4 regions of the Rhizobium sp. Root149 genome follow, and region 3 is predicted to be linked to each of the others. Evidence: predicted binding sites of a transcription regulator. Region 3 holds the regulator's gene; each other region holds the start of a gene.
The links. The regulator LexA, encoded in region 3, represses DNA repair genes until DNA is damaged. The targets are predictions, from matches to a motif close to TGTTCNNNNTGTGTTCNG.
Positions count from the first base shown of each region.

Region 1 (3,141 bases), 280 kb from region 3:
GGTTGGCAGGTGAGGCGGAAATAGGCCATCGCATCGCGAATTTCGAGGCGCTCGTAAAAGCGCGGACCGCCGATAACCCGGTAGTTAAGGCCGAGGGTCACGAATCGATCTTCGAACTCGCGCATCTGGAAGGAAGCGCGAACGAGAATGGCCATGTCGTTCAGCTTGTGCTTATTGCGCTGAAGCTGCTCTATCTCTTCGCCCACGGCACGGGCTTCTTCTTCCGAGTCCCAGGCCGCGTGGACGATCACCTTTTCGTCATCGGGATTGGTGCGTTCCGTGAAAAGCGTCTTGCCGAGGCGACCTTCATTGTTCGCAATCAGGTGTCCTGCGGCGCCGAGAATATGCTCGGTAGAGCGATAGTTCCGTTCAAGGCGAATGACCTTCGCGCCGGGAAAATCCTTCTCGAAACGCAGGATGTTATCCACTTCAGCGCCACGCCAACCGTAGATGGACTGGTCGTCGTCACCGACGCAACAGACGTTTTGCGGCACATCCTTCGGGCGCTGTGCCAGAAGCCGCAGCCACATATATTGGGCGGTGTTGGTATCCTGATACTCGTCCACCAGAATGTAGCGGAAGCGTTGATGGTAGTCCTTCAGCACATCCGGATTGCGGCGGAATAGATCGATCGGGTGCAGCAGGAGGTCACCGAAATCGCAGGCATTCAGTGTCTTCAGTCGCGCCTGATAGGCGGCATAAAGTTCGCGACCCTTGCCGTTGGCAAAGGCGCGCGCATCGCCTTCGGGAATATCCTTCGGCGTCAGCCCCTTGTTTTTCCAGCCGTCGATCATGCCTGCGAACTGGCGCGCAGGCCAGCGCTTGTCATCCAGGCCTTCTGCTTGAATTAACTGTTTAATCAGACGGATAACATCGTCCGTATCCAGAATGGTGAAGTCGCTGCGAAGGCCGACAAGCTCTGCATGACGCCGTAGAAGCTTCACGCCGATCGAGTGGAAAGTGCCAAGCCACGGCATGCCTTCGACCGCACCGCCGACGAGGACGCCGATGCGCTCTTTCATTTCTCGCGCAGCCTTGTTGGTAAAGGTCACGGCCAGGATCTGGCTTGGAAAGGCGCGATTGGTCGCAAGGATATGGGCAATGCGCGTGGTGAGGACGCGAGTCTTGCCCGTGCCCGCACCGGCCAGCACCAGAACGGGCCCATCAAGCGATTCGACTGCTTCCCGCTGCTCCGGGTTCAGGCCGCCAAGATAGTCAGGGGCCGGGCGGCTCTGGTCGCGTGCGGCCATGGCACGCGCCGCAATGCCCAGGCCGCTGCCGGGCGCTGCCGTAGAGGGAGCAGGGGGCTTGGAACGGCGGGAGCCGTGATCCGGTTCTTCATCGAAGAACGGAATGTCATCGAAACTGTTCGTCATCAGCGCAATCTAATGATTCCGGAAGCACAAGGCCATAGGCTACGTTCTGGTTTTATTCCAGTGATGCGCCAGATGAGAAATGGCATCAATATGCATATTCGTATCCTGTGGCTTTCGGCTCACGATTCCGTGAGTTTCCGTCAGGTTACAATTTGGCAAGATTGGTAATCCAGCGTTGTCTAACCAACCGTAGAACGCGATACTTGATAACGTCTTCAATTCAACCGGAGTGACTGAATGCGCATCTGGAAGCAATTGCTCCTCAGTATTGTCGTGCTGTTCGCGGGGCTCTGTCTGTGGATCTTTGTCAGCGCCGATGCGGCAAGAAGTCTCGTTGGAATGGGTGTGCCCGCGCGTCTGGTGGGTCTGATCCAGCCGGCAGCGATAGACGCGCAGAAAACGGCTCAATCTGACAACCCCGCGCGAAACGGCCAGGGTGCTGCCCAAGGGGCAGGGCAGGGTCAGGGCGCTGGCCAGAGTGGAGGCCAAGGGGGAGGTCAAGCGGGAGGCCAAGGCGGAGGTCAACGGGCCACGCTCGTTGCCGTTCGCCCCGTCGTGACAGCCACGATCAATGATCGGCTGACAGCCATTGGCAGCGGTGTTGCCATCCAGTCCGTCGTGGTGATGCCGCAGGCAACCGGCACGATTGACGAAATTCTCGTCAAGGCAGGTCAAAAGGTTACCAAGGGTCAGGTTCTCGCTCGCCTCGATGATGACGAGCAGTTGATCGAGCGCGACAAGGCGCAGGTAGCGCTGAGGAGTGCGGTCGAGAAGGCTGCGTCTTACAAGAACCTCCAAAGCGTGACCCGTCTTGATGCGCTGGATGCGCAGATTGCCGAAGAGGCCGCCAAGCTGGCGCTGAGCACGGCGCAGTTGAACCTCAAGCGGCGGGAAATCACCGCGCCGATCGATGGTGTGGCAGGAATCGTCCCGGCGAATGTCGGTGACAACGTTACGACGCAGACAAGTATCGTGACGCTGGACGATCGCTCCGAGATCCTCGTCGACTTTTACGCGCCGGAACGCTTCATCACCCAGATCGAAACGGGTGCTTCCTTCGAAGCAACCTCCGTCAGCCGCCCGGGACAGGTGTTCAAGGGCGTGATCGACTCCGTGGACAACCGCGTGGATGCTGCAAGCCGTACCGTGCGCATTCGTGGCCGTATCGATAATCCAACGGATCTGCTGCGTGCGGGCATGTCCTTCCAGGTGGCGATGCGGTTCGCCGGTGAAAGCTATCCGGCCGTGGACCCCCTGTCGGTTCAATGGGATGCCGAAGGTGCCTTCGTCTGGAAGGTAGCCGATAGCAAGGCGCAGAAGGTTCGCGTCAGTGTCATCCAGCGCAATCCGGATACCGTTCTGGTGCAGGCACCCCTGAAGCCGGATGACCGGATCGTGACAGAAGGTTTGCAGCGTGTTCGTGAAGGCCAGCCGGTTCGCATTCAGGGCGAGCCCCAGCGCGTGGCGGAGGCAGCGACCCGATGAGCAGCAAGGATCAGCACGACATGAAGGCAGAGGATGCAAAATCCACCTTCACGGCTCTGTTCGTTCGCCGCCCTATCCTGGCGGCAGTTATCAATACGCTTCTGGTCGTGGCCGGTCTGGCCGCCTTCGTCGGCGTGGAAGTTCGCGAACTCCCTGATGTTGATCAGCCGGTCATTACTGTTCGGACCGATTACGAAGGTGCTTCGCCCCAGACCGTTGACCAGGAATTGACACAGGTCATAGAGGGCGCTGTCGCCCGCGTCAGCGGGTTGAAGGCCCT
Region 1 is NZ_LMGD01000012.1:334,863-338,003, forward strand. Features, by position in the region: gene ASD54_RS08525 (UvrD-helicase domain-containing protein) at 1-1,376, opposite strand, end outside; gene ASD54_RS08530 (efflux RND transporter periplasmic adaptor subunit) at 1,614-2,861, shown strand; gene ASD54_RS08535 (efflux RND transporter permease subunit) at 2,858-3,141, shown strand, end outside.
Region 1: ASD54_RS08525 (UvrD-helicase domain-containing protein) is a predicted target of LexA. The motif match lies at 1,419-1,436, and genes of this name have one in related genera.

Region 2 (3,141 bases), on a different contig from region 3:
CATGGGTAAAGAAGCGTTGTGGCGTGATCAGGTGCAGGCTATCGCGGGCGCGCGTCATGCCGACATAGAGCAGCCGACGCTCTTCCTCCAGCTCCGCCGTCGTGCCGGTTCCGAGATCGGATGGAATGCAGCCATCGACGACATTGAGCATGAAGACCGAGCGCCATTCCTGGCCCTTCGCAGAATGGATGGTGGAGAGGATCAGATAGTCCTCGTCGAGCAGGGGTACACCCGCCTGATCGCTGGTGGCATCCGGCGGATCGAGCGTCAGTTCAGTGAGGAAGCGCTCACGATTGGCGTAGCCTGCGGCAATCTGCTCAAGCTGAAGAAGATCGGCCTTCCTTGTGTCCGCATCCTCATGAATGCGATCGAGATGCGGCTCATACCAGGCTCGCGCCAACCCGATCTCCGCAGGCCAACCCGCTTCGGACTTGCGTAGGGCGGACACCAGTGTTGTGAAGTTCGGCCAGTCCTCGCCGCTCTTTGGCGGGGGAGGGAGTTCCATCAATGACAACAGCGGTTCGGGGTCGGCGGCGATCGTATCTAGGATGCGGGCGGCCGTCTGAGGCCCGATACCCGGCAGCATCTGCAGGAGACGAAAGCCCGCAACGCGGTCACGCGGGTTCTGGGCGAAACGCAGCACTGCCAGCATGTCCTTGACATGCGCGCTGTCGAGGAATTTTAGCCCACCAAACTTGACGAAGGGGATGTTGCGCCGGGTCAGCTCCACTTCGAGCTGGCCGCTGTGGTTGGACGCCCGGAACAGCACGGCCTGCTGCTTAAGCGGTACGCCGACCTCGCGATTGGCCAGCACCTGCTCGACGATATAGCCGGCTTGATCCGCCTCGTCCTTTACCGTCACCAGAACGGGGCGCTGTTCGGACTGCCTGTCGGTCCATAGGTTCTTGGTAAAGCGCTCGCGGGCGAGATCGATGACACCATTGGCGGCGGCCAGAATAGGGGCGGTAGAGCGGTAGTTGCGATCGAGCGTGATGACGTCGGCGGGTCTCGGCGAGAAGGCATCGGGAAAGTCGAGGATGTTGCGGATGGTGGCGGCGCGGAACGAGTAGATCGACTGGGCGTCATCGCCGACCACGGTCAGGCCACGACCGCCAGGCTTCAGCGCCATGAGGATGGAGGACTGCAGGCGATTGGTGTCCTGATATTCGTCGACCAGGACATGATCGAAACGGCCGCCGACATCGTCAGCGATGCCGGGATCGGAAACCATCTGCGCCCAATAGAGCAGGAGATCGTCGTAATCGAGCACGTTCTGCGCCTGCTTGGCCTCGACATAGCCTGCAAAGAGCTGCTTGAGCTCGCTCTCCCATTCGAGCACCCAGGGAAAGGCTGACTTCAGCACCTCACTGATGCTGCTCTCGGAATTGACCACGCGGGAATAGATCGCCAGGCAGGTGCCCTTGGTCGGAAAGCGGTTCTGGGTCTTGGAGAAGCCGAGATCATGTCGGACGATGTTCATGAGATCGGCGCTGTCTTCGCGATCATGGATGGTGAAGTCGGCATTCAACCCGATCTGCTCGGCATAGATCCTGATAAGCCGCGCGCCGATGCCATGGAAGGTGCCGGACCAGGCAAGTGCGTCGGTCATGATGGCGGCATTGTCACCCAGCACCTGGCGACAGATCCGTTCGACGCGACGAGCCATCTCGGTGGCGGCGCGGCGCGAGAAGGTCATCAGCAGGATGCGGCGGGGATCTGCGCCGTGCACGATGAGATGCGCGACGCGATGGGCCAGCGTATTGGTCTTGCCCGAACCAGCACCGGCGATGATCAGCAGCGGTCCTCCGATACCAGCGTCTGGCAGGCCTACGCCATGTTCAACAGCCTCACGCTGGCGGTCGTTCAGTTTTTCGAGATAGGCAGCAGTCATCGGTCCCCACGCAAGCTCAACGGGTAGGAAAAGCGTCTCTTATCAGATGGAACGAAAAAAGAACATACTAGTATTAACCAAGTCTGTGAACCGTGTTCGAGCGAATGAGCAAGGACGGCGACTGAATAATCTGCGCAAGTTATCCGCGCGAATAAACTCAACCTCGATAACCGCCATAGTCGCCGGTGCCACTGCAATTCGTTGAAGGAGGACCGCAGGAAAGCTGAGATTTCTAGACGGGATGCAACTGACTGTCGGCGGTCTTCCGATTGTATCGCTGCTCTTGGGGAACCAGTTCAATTCTGACGCATTTTCGAGCGACTATGCTGGAGGCTCTCATGAAACTGGTTCTCGCGATCCTTGGTGGTCTTGGTCTATCCGTCATCACTTTCGTTGCCGGGCTCGTGATTTCTGCTGGTTATTTTTCGGCTCGATCCGATAAGCAACATCTTACGGGCAATCAGATCTTATGGACCGACCACCCCGTGCGAGTAAATACTGCCGCGGTCAATCTTGAGCGTGGTCCAGGCGTCACAGTTGCTGAAGATATGGTGGCCACGGCTGCAGACGATCAGATGAGCCGGACCCTCGACAGGGGGGTGACCGGTGCCATCGCGCCTCGGGCGCTCGGTGAACCGGAGGAGCCGCAACTGAGCGAAGCGCACCTTGACTGGTGCTCATCACGTTACCGCTCCTATCGGCCAAGGGATAACAGCTACACACCTTTCAGCGGCGGTCGCCGCGAGTGCGTGTCCCCTTTCACTCAACAGGCTGCGAACCCTCAGACTGAGGAGGCAAATCCTATTTCGCCGGCACCGAATGGGAGCGACAGCTTTGAGACACAACAGGACAGCTTGGATGCCTTGCCGGCCGAGATGGCAATGAACGATGGCAGTGGAGATGTTGTCGATGCGGAGCACGTTGCCTCCTGCGCCGCGCGATATCGCTCCTACCGTATGGAAGATAATACGTATCAGCCTTATGGTGGCGGGGCTCGCCGGCTTTGTCAGTAGACGGAAATCCGTGACCCAGCAGTAGCCAAATCCTCCAAACTGAATGACATTCGCTTTGTCTGCTTGATGTCAATCTTAAACAGACGCGACAACAAGTCGGTGGAAGCGCAGCAGCGAAAACCCGGCCAAGAACATCAGGTGATGATCCGGCCCGCCAGCAAAACAAGCTTCTGGTTTGCAGTCGAGGCGAGGCTTTTTGGCGGGAGCTGGTTCGGCGGAGCGGGTGAGGGGAACTAC
Region 2 is NZ_LMGD01000002.1:113,005-116,145, forward strand. Features, by position in the region: gene ASD54_RS04155 (ATP-dependent helicase) at 1-1,891, opposite strand, end outside; gene ASD54_RS04160 (BA14K family protein) at 2,230-2,904, shown strand.
Region 2: ASD54_RS04155 (ATP-dependent helicase) is a predicted target of LexA. The motif match lies at 1,939-1,956, and genes of this name have one in related genera.

Region 3 (3,141 bases):
GGTAATCGCGGTGGCCCTGGAGGTGGCCTCTTGGGGCGGAAATATAGAAACGGGGCGTGCCGCAAGCTGGCTTTTGCCTGTTGCCACCGCCGGTCTCATCATCTTCTCGCTCTTGCGGACACGACTGCGATGGTTTGGCCTCGTCATTCTTGTGGCTTCAGTGTGTGTCAACGGACTGATGGAGCCGTCCAGACCCGATCTCATAATTGCAGAGGATGGAAGAATGGCGGCGCTCTTAAGTGGGACGTCGGCATCCGTCACGACGGAAAGACCATCCGAGTTCGTATTCAAACAATGGAAGAACGCGCTGGGCCTTGAGGAACTCGTGATGCCGGTCGTGACGAGGGTAGATCTGGGTAAGCGCGAGGCGGCACCAGAATCAAACGGGCCAGTAACAGGAACGGTTTCAGGGAAGACACCGCGTCATGTATTGACGAGCAAAGAGATCGCGCTCATCGACATAGCATTGGCAATAGACCGTTTGCCGCCGCTTCAAATGCCGCGCTTCTCTTGCGTCAAAAATCTGATTTGCATCGGACGCAGTCCATCAGGTGCCAGAGTTACGATCGTGAGTGACACACGCCTCACAGGATATGCGTGCGATAAGTCTGACATCGTCGTCGTATCCGGCTCGCCCTTTACACAATGCCGCTCTGGTGCGTTGCTCCTGACGGGTTCAAAACTGAAGCAGACAGGCTCCATTGAAATTTGGTTTAACGGTCAGCCTCATCCAGGTTCCTGGATGCTGGAGTCTGCGCTTCAGGGCAACGAAAGACCTTGGCAGTTGCACCGTCTCTACGACTGGCGAACCAACACATTCCAGCCGTTGGACGACGAGACTATCCGTCGACTTCGGGTTCAGTGATAGCGCCGAATGAGGCCCACCAGCTTGCCCTGTACCTTGACACGGTCTGGCGGGAAGATGCGCGTTTCGTAAGCGGGGTTCGCAGCTTCGAGCGCGATCGATGCGCCTTTGCGGCGAAAACGCTTCAACGTCGCTTCCTCGTCGTCCACAAGTGCTACGACGATATCGCCGGGGCTGGCTGTCGTGCCGTTTCGAATGATTACGGTGTCGCCGTCCAGGATCCCTGCCTCGATCATCGAATCACCCTTGACCTCGAGCGCGTAGTGTTCTCCCGGCCCAAGCATTTCCAATGGAACGCTGATGGCATGGGTATTGTTCTGAATCGCAGAGATCGGCACGCCAGCGGCGATGCGCCCCATGACAGGAACCGATGCGGACTGGCTATCCTCTTCTGCGGGTTTTGACTGCACCGGAGCAGGTGAAGGCGGCTGCACTTTGCCAAGCGATCCCTCGATGACGCTTGGCGAAAAGCCGCGTTTGGGTGTCGCAGGCGTTGCACCGAAGGGCTCGGGCAGCTTGATAACCTCCAGCGCCCGGGCGCGGTTGGGCAGCCGACGGATAAAGCCTCTTTCTTCAAGAGCAGTGATCAAGCGGTGAATTCCCGACTTGGAGGCGAGATCCAGAGCATCTTTCATCTCGTCAAATGACGGCGGCACGCCCGACTCCTTCATCCGTGCATGAATGAAAAGAAGCAGTTCCTGCTGTTTACGTGTCAACATGCGTCGTCATCCTGTTGGGAAACAAATCCAGAACAGACACTATCTGTTCCATATGTGTTCCGCAAGAGGTTCACGGCAAATATAGCTTGCAGAAACACATGGATAATGGTGGGTTGCAGGCCGTGTTACCGACAGGAGCTTCTTTTTTGACTACTCCGAACATCGATCATCTGGTCTTGCCGGTCGAATCGCTGGTTGGCGCGCGCAAGCGTTGGCAGGAGCTTGGCTTTACCGTGGCGCCGGACGCGTTCCATCCTTTCGGCACGTCCAATGCCTGTGTCTTTTTCAGCGACGGAACCTATCTTGAGCCACTTGCCGTTCAAGATGAGGCTCTCGCAGGCCAGAGCATTACTGCAGGAAACTGCTTCGTCGAAAAAGATCGTACGTTTCGGCAAGCCGGAGCTCGTGAAGGTTTTTCTGCTTTTGTTTTGCGTTCGACGGATGCGGTGACGGATGATGAACGCTTCCGGCAATCCGGGATCAGCGCCGGGAATCGCCTGGACTTTTCGCGTACGGTCGTTGATGAGAACGGTAGCGCTTCGGTTGCCAGCTTTCGACTGGCCTTTGCCGATCTCGATTCCTCGAGCTTCTTCGCTTTCACGTGCCAACGAGTGAATGCGGCATTACCAACTGCGGGGCCGTCCGTAGAGCATAGAAATGGTGCGCTCGGACTTGGCGCTCTCTTCCTCGCCGCAGAGGCGCCCAAGGGAATTGAAAATCTGGCAACGATGCTTGGCGTTCACGCGCAGGCAAAGGATCACAAGCATGTGTTCCCGCTGGGCAATTGTGACGTCGAGGTCGCGATGGAAATTGCCCCCGAATTAGACCACACTCCAAGGTATCCCACAGGTCTCCGCGGGATCGGCATTCGGTTCCGCGTCAGGAACATTGCAGAAACCCGCGCCGCGCTACAAGAAGCATCAATTCCGCATGAGAGCAGCGGCGAGCGCCTTATCATCGCGCCGGCGCAAGGACAGGGATGCATTGTGGAATTTGTCCAAGCCTGATGTTTACGATTGACAAGGTCGTTGCGAGATGAACCCTGCGCAAGTCAAGACGCTCCCGATATCAACGACCGTGGCTGCGAAGGGTGCGTCGCTCCTCCGGGTTGAAGAGCTTGATCAGCATCTCATGCAATATAACAGCGCAACACAGGCACTCGATGTCTGGTGCGATTTGCGAGGTTTCTCGCTGCGTGAGAGAAGCTATGCGAAGCGCGTTGACTCGATAGTGGCATTGCCTCCAACCTATTTTGTGGCCGCTCTCGGGTTAAGCGACGGCGAAGAAATCGAGTATCGCAAGGTTCAGCTGATGCGCGATGGACTGGTTCTTTCCGAGGCTCACAACTGGTATCGGCCAGACGCGCTGACCATCCAGATGAAAGAGTGTTTGGCTCAAACAAATGTGCCGTTTGGCCGGGTCGTGCAGGCTTTACAGTTTACTCGGAGAACATTGCAGAGCGAAATCCTCTGGTGTCCACCAGAACCCATGCCGTACTTCGTTCTTCGACATCACGCGGTCCTGCACAAGCCGGATTCGATGCCCTTCAGCTTCGTT
Region 3 is NZ_LMGD01000012.1:616,989-620,129, forward strand. Features, by position in the region: gene ASD54_RS09820 (ComEC/Rec2 family competence protein) at 1-865, shown strand, start outside; gene lexA (transcriptional repressor LexA) at 859-1,584, opposite strand; gene ASD54_RS09830 (VOC family protein) at 1,671-2,591, shown strand; gene ASD54_RS09835 (hypothetical protein) at 2,620-3,141, shown strand, end outside.

Region 4 (3,141 bases), on a different contig from region 3:
TGCCAACTCACTCGACAGAACTTTGATACGTTCCGGCCTGCCGCCCAGTTCAACCTCGAACCATGCGCCAGGAAACGGCGAAAGACCACGAATGTGGTTGTGCACCTCAATGGCTGGGCGCGTGAAATCGATGCGGGTTTCGCTCTTGTCGATCTTGGAGGCGTAGAGAACGCCATCCTCCGACTGGGTAACCAGCGGCAGATTCCCATCTTCCAGCTTAGCCATGGCTTCCACCATGGCCTCTGCGCCTTGCTCCATAAGGATGTCGTGCAGTTCGCCTGCGGTCATGGTCGCGCCAATTGCGACCTCGCGCGTCAGCGCGACAGGGCCCGTATCCAGCCCCTTTTCCATCTTCATCACCATCATGCCGGTCTTTGCGTCCCCGGCCATGATTGCGCGCTGAATGGGCGCTGCACCACGCCAGCGCGGAAGAAGCGACGCGTGGCCATTATAGGCGCCAAGCCTCGTACCCTCGAGGATCTCGACCGGCAGCAGAAGCCCGTAGGCGACAACGACAGCCACATCGGCATTCAAGGCCCGGAATATCTGCCGATCTTCAGGATCCTTGAAGTTGACCGGGTTGAAGACCGGTATGCCCAGTTCTTCCGCAGCCTGATGGACGGGGGATTTTCGAAGATCCAAGCCACGCCGGCCACCCGGACGAGGCGGCTGGCTGTAGACGGCAACGATCTCATGACCCGCCTTGGCCAGAGCCTTCAAAGTCGGCACGGAAAAATCCGGCGTCCCCATGAAGATGATGCGAAGAGCCATTCAGACCTCCATCCTGACCGGTACGTATTGAAGATCAGCGCCGTGCGCGCTCAAACCTTGGCTTTGGCAGCCTTGGTGAACTTCTTGATGACCATTTCACGCTTCAACCGCGAGATATGATCGATGAAGAGCACACCGTTCAGATGGTCGATCTCATGCTGAAGGCACGTTGCCAGCAGGCCATCAGCCTCAAGCAGGTGCTCCTTGCCGTCCCGACCGACATGCTTGACCGTCACTGCCGCAGGACGCTCGACTTCCGCATAGTATTCAGGGATCGACAAGCAACCTTCTTCGTAAACGGAGCGCTCGTCCGAGCTTCTGACGATCTCGGGATTGATGATGACGATCGGCTTCTTTTCCTCATCCTCGCGCGAGACGTCGACCACGAGAATGCGGCGCGCAACGCCAATCTGGATCCCGGCCAGGCCGATGCCCGGCGCGTCATACATGGTCTCCAGCATGTCATCAGCAAGCTTGAGAACGTCGGAATCCACCTGCTCGATCGGCTGGGAAACCTGACGCAGAAGAGGATCGGGAAGAATGATAAGCGGCTTGATCGTCATGCGCCTCCCATAGCCGATCTTTTTGCAAGATGGAACATCCCTGCACGCGTCAAAAGGAACGCAAATGCAATTTGTTCTTGTTTTGATCTTCCTATCTGGACACGGTTGGGCTAGCTTCCGGTCATGCAAAGCCAAGACTTTTCGAATACAGACCGTTTCATGCAGCTCGTTGAAAGCAACAGCACTCTCCTCATCGTGCTAGGAGTGGCTGTGCTCGCGCTGCTGTTCTGGCTCTTACAAGCCCGTCGGTCCGGAGGCGGAGAGGCATTGGATCAGCGTTTTGCGGAACTGATGCGGGCGCAGTTGGAGATGCAGGGACGCGTTTCCGCGATGACAGAAGCCATCGGCTTGCGGCAGGCGGAGCTCAATCGCGCCGTCAACCAGCGTCTGGATGGCATGGCCCATCGGCTTGGCAGCAGCATCGTCGAACAGACCAAGTCTACGCACGACAACCTTCGGCAATTGCAGGAACGTCTGGCAGTCATCGACGCGGCGCAGAACAATATCCAGACATTGGCAAAGGACGTCGTTGGCCTGCAGGCCATTCTTTCCAACAAGCAGACCCGCGGCGCCTTTGGGCAGGGCCGGATGGAAGCCATCATCGCCGATGCCTTGCCGAAGGGCAGCTATCAATTCCAGGCGACCCTTTCGAATGGAATGCGGCCCGACTGTCTGATTGACATGCCAAACGACACTCCGCCGCTGGTAATCGATGCCAAGTTTCCGCTGGAAGCCTGGCATGCATTCCGGGACGCCACACAGCCGGACCTGCGCAAGGTCGCAGCACAACAATTCCGTCGTGATCTGGAAAAGCACATCAGCGATGTCGCGGAAAAATATCTCCTCAAAGGTGAAACACAGGAGACGGCCTTTCTTTTCGTGCCTTCCGAGTCGATCTTTGCCGAAATTCACGAGCACTTCGAGGCGTGCGTCGCGAAGGCGCAACGTTCGCGCATCGTCATAGTCTCCCCTTCCTTGCTGATGTTGTCCATTCAGGTCATTCAGGCTGTGCTGAAGGATCAGCGTATGCGCGAGCAGGCCCATCTCATCCAGGGCGAAGTCGCAAGCCTGATGGACGATCTCGGTCGTCTGGATGAGCGGACGCGAAAACTGCAATCACACTTCGCGGCGGCGCAGAAGGACGTGGAGCAGATCCTGACCTCCTCCGACAAGCTTGTCCGCCGCGGAGATCGCATTGCCTCTCTCGACCTGGCGCGCGAATCAACTCCAGCCGAAGCAACGACGGTGGAACCGAAAAGCGTTGAAAGCAGAACGGGGATGCTGAAGCTGAGGGTGGTTGACGAGGATTGATGCTGTCGGGCAGTGTCTTCAAAACAGTTCGACACGACAGGCACATATCATGATTACCGTTTTCGGCTCCATCAACATGGATCTCATCGCCACCACCACCCGTTTGCCGAAACCGGGCGAGACCGTTGCGGGACAAAGCTTCACAACAGCTGCTGGCGGCAAGGGCGCGAACCAGGCACTGGCGGCGCGGCGTGCAGGCAGCACTGTTCGCATGGCGGGTGCCGTGGGTGAGGACGGCTTTGCGGAACCCGCGCTCGCCTTGCTGAAGGAAGCAGGCGTGCTACTGGATACGGTGCGCCCGGTTTCCGACCCAACGGGAACAGCCATCATTCTCGTGGGCGGTGATGGCGAGAACATGATCGCGGTCGTGCCCGGCGCCAACGGGGCTGTTTCTGCAGAGGACGCAGAGAAAAGTGTTGGCCTGCTGTCGGAACGGGACATCCTGATGATGCAGATGGAAGTGCCCGCAGGCGCGATCGAAACTGCGTTTCGTCTT
Region 4 is NZ_LMGD01000020.1:388,061-391,201, reverse strand. Features, by position in the region: gene fmt (methionyl-tRNA formyltransferase) at 1-771, opposite strand, end outside; gene def (peptide deformylase) at 822-1,334, opposite strand; gene rmuC (DNA recombination protein RmuC) at 1,458-2,645, shown strand; gene ASD54_RS14005 (ribokinase) at 2,695-3,141, shown strand, end outside.
Region 4: rmuC (DNA recombination protein RmuC) is a predicted target of LexA. The motif match lies at 1,407-1,424, and genes of this name have one in related genera.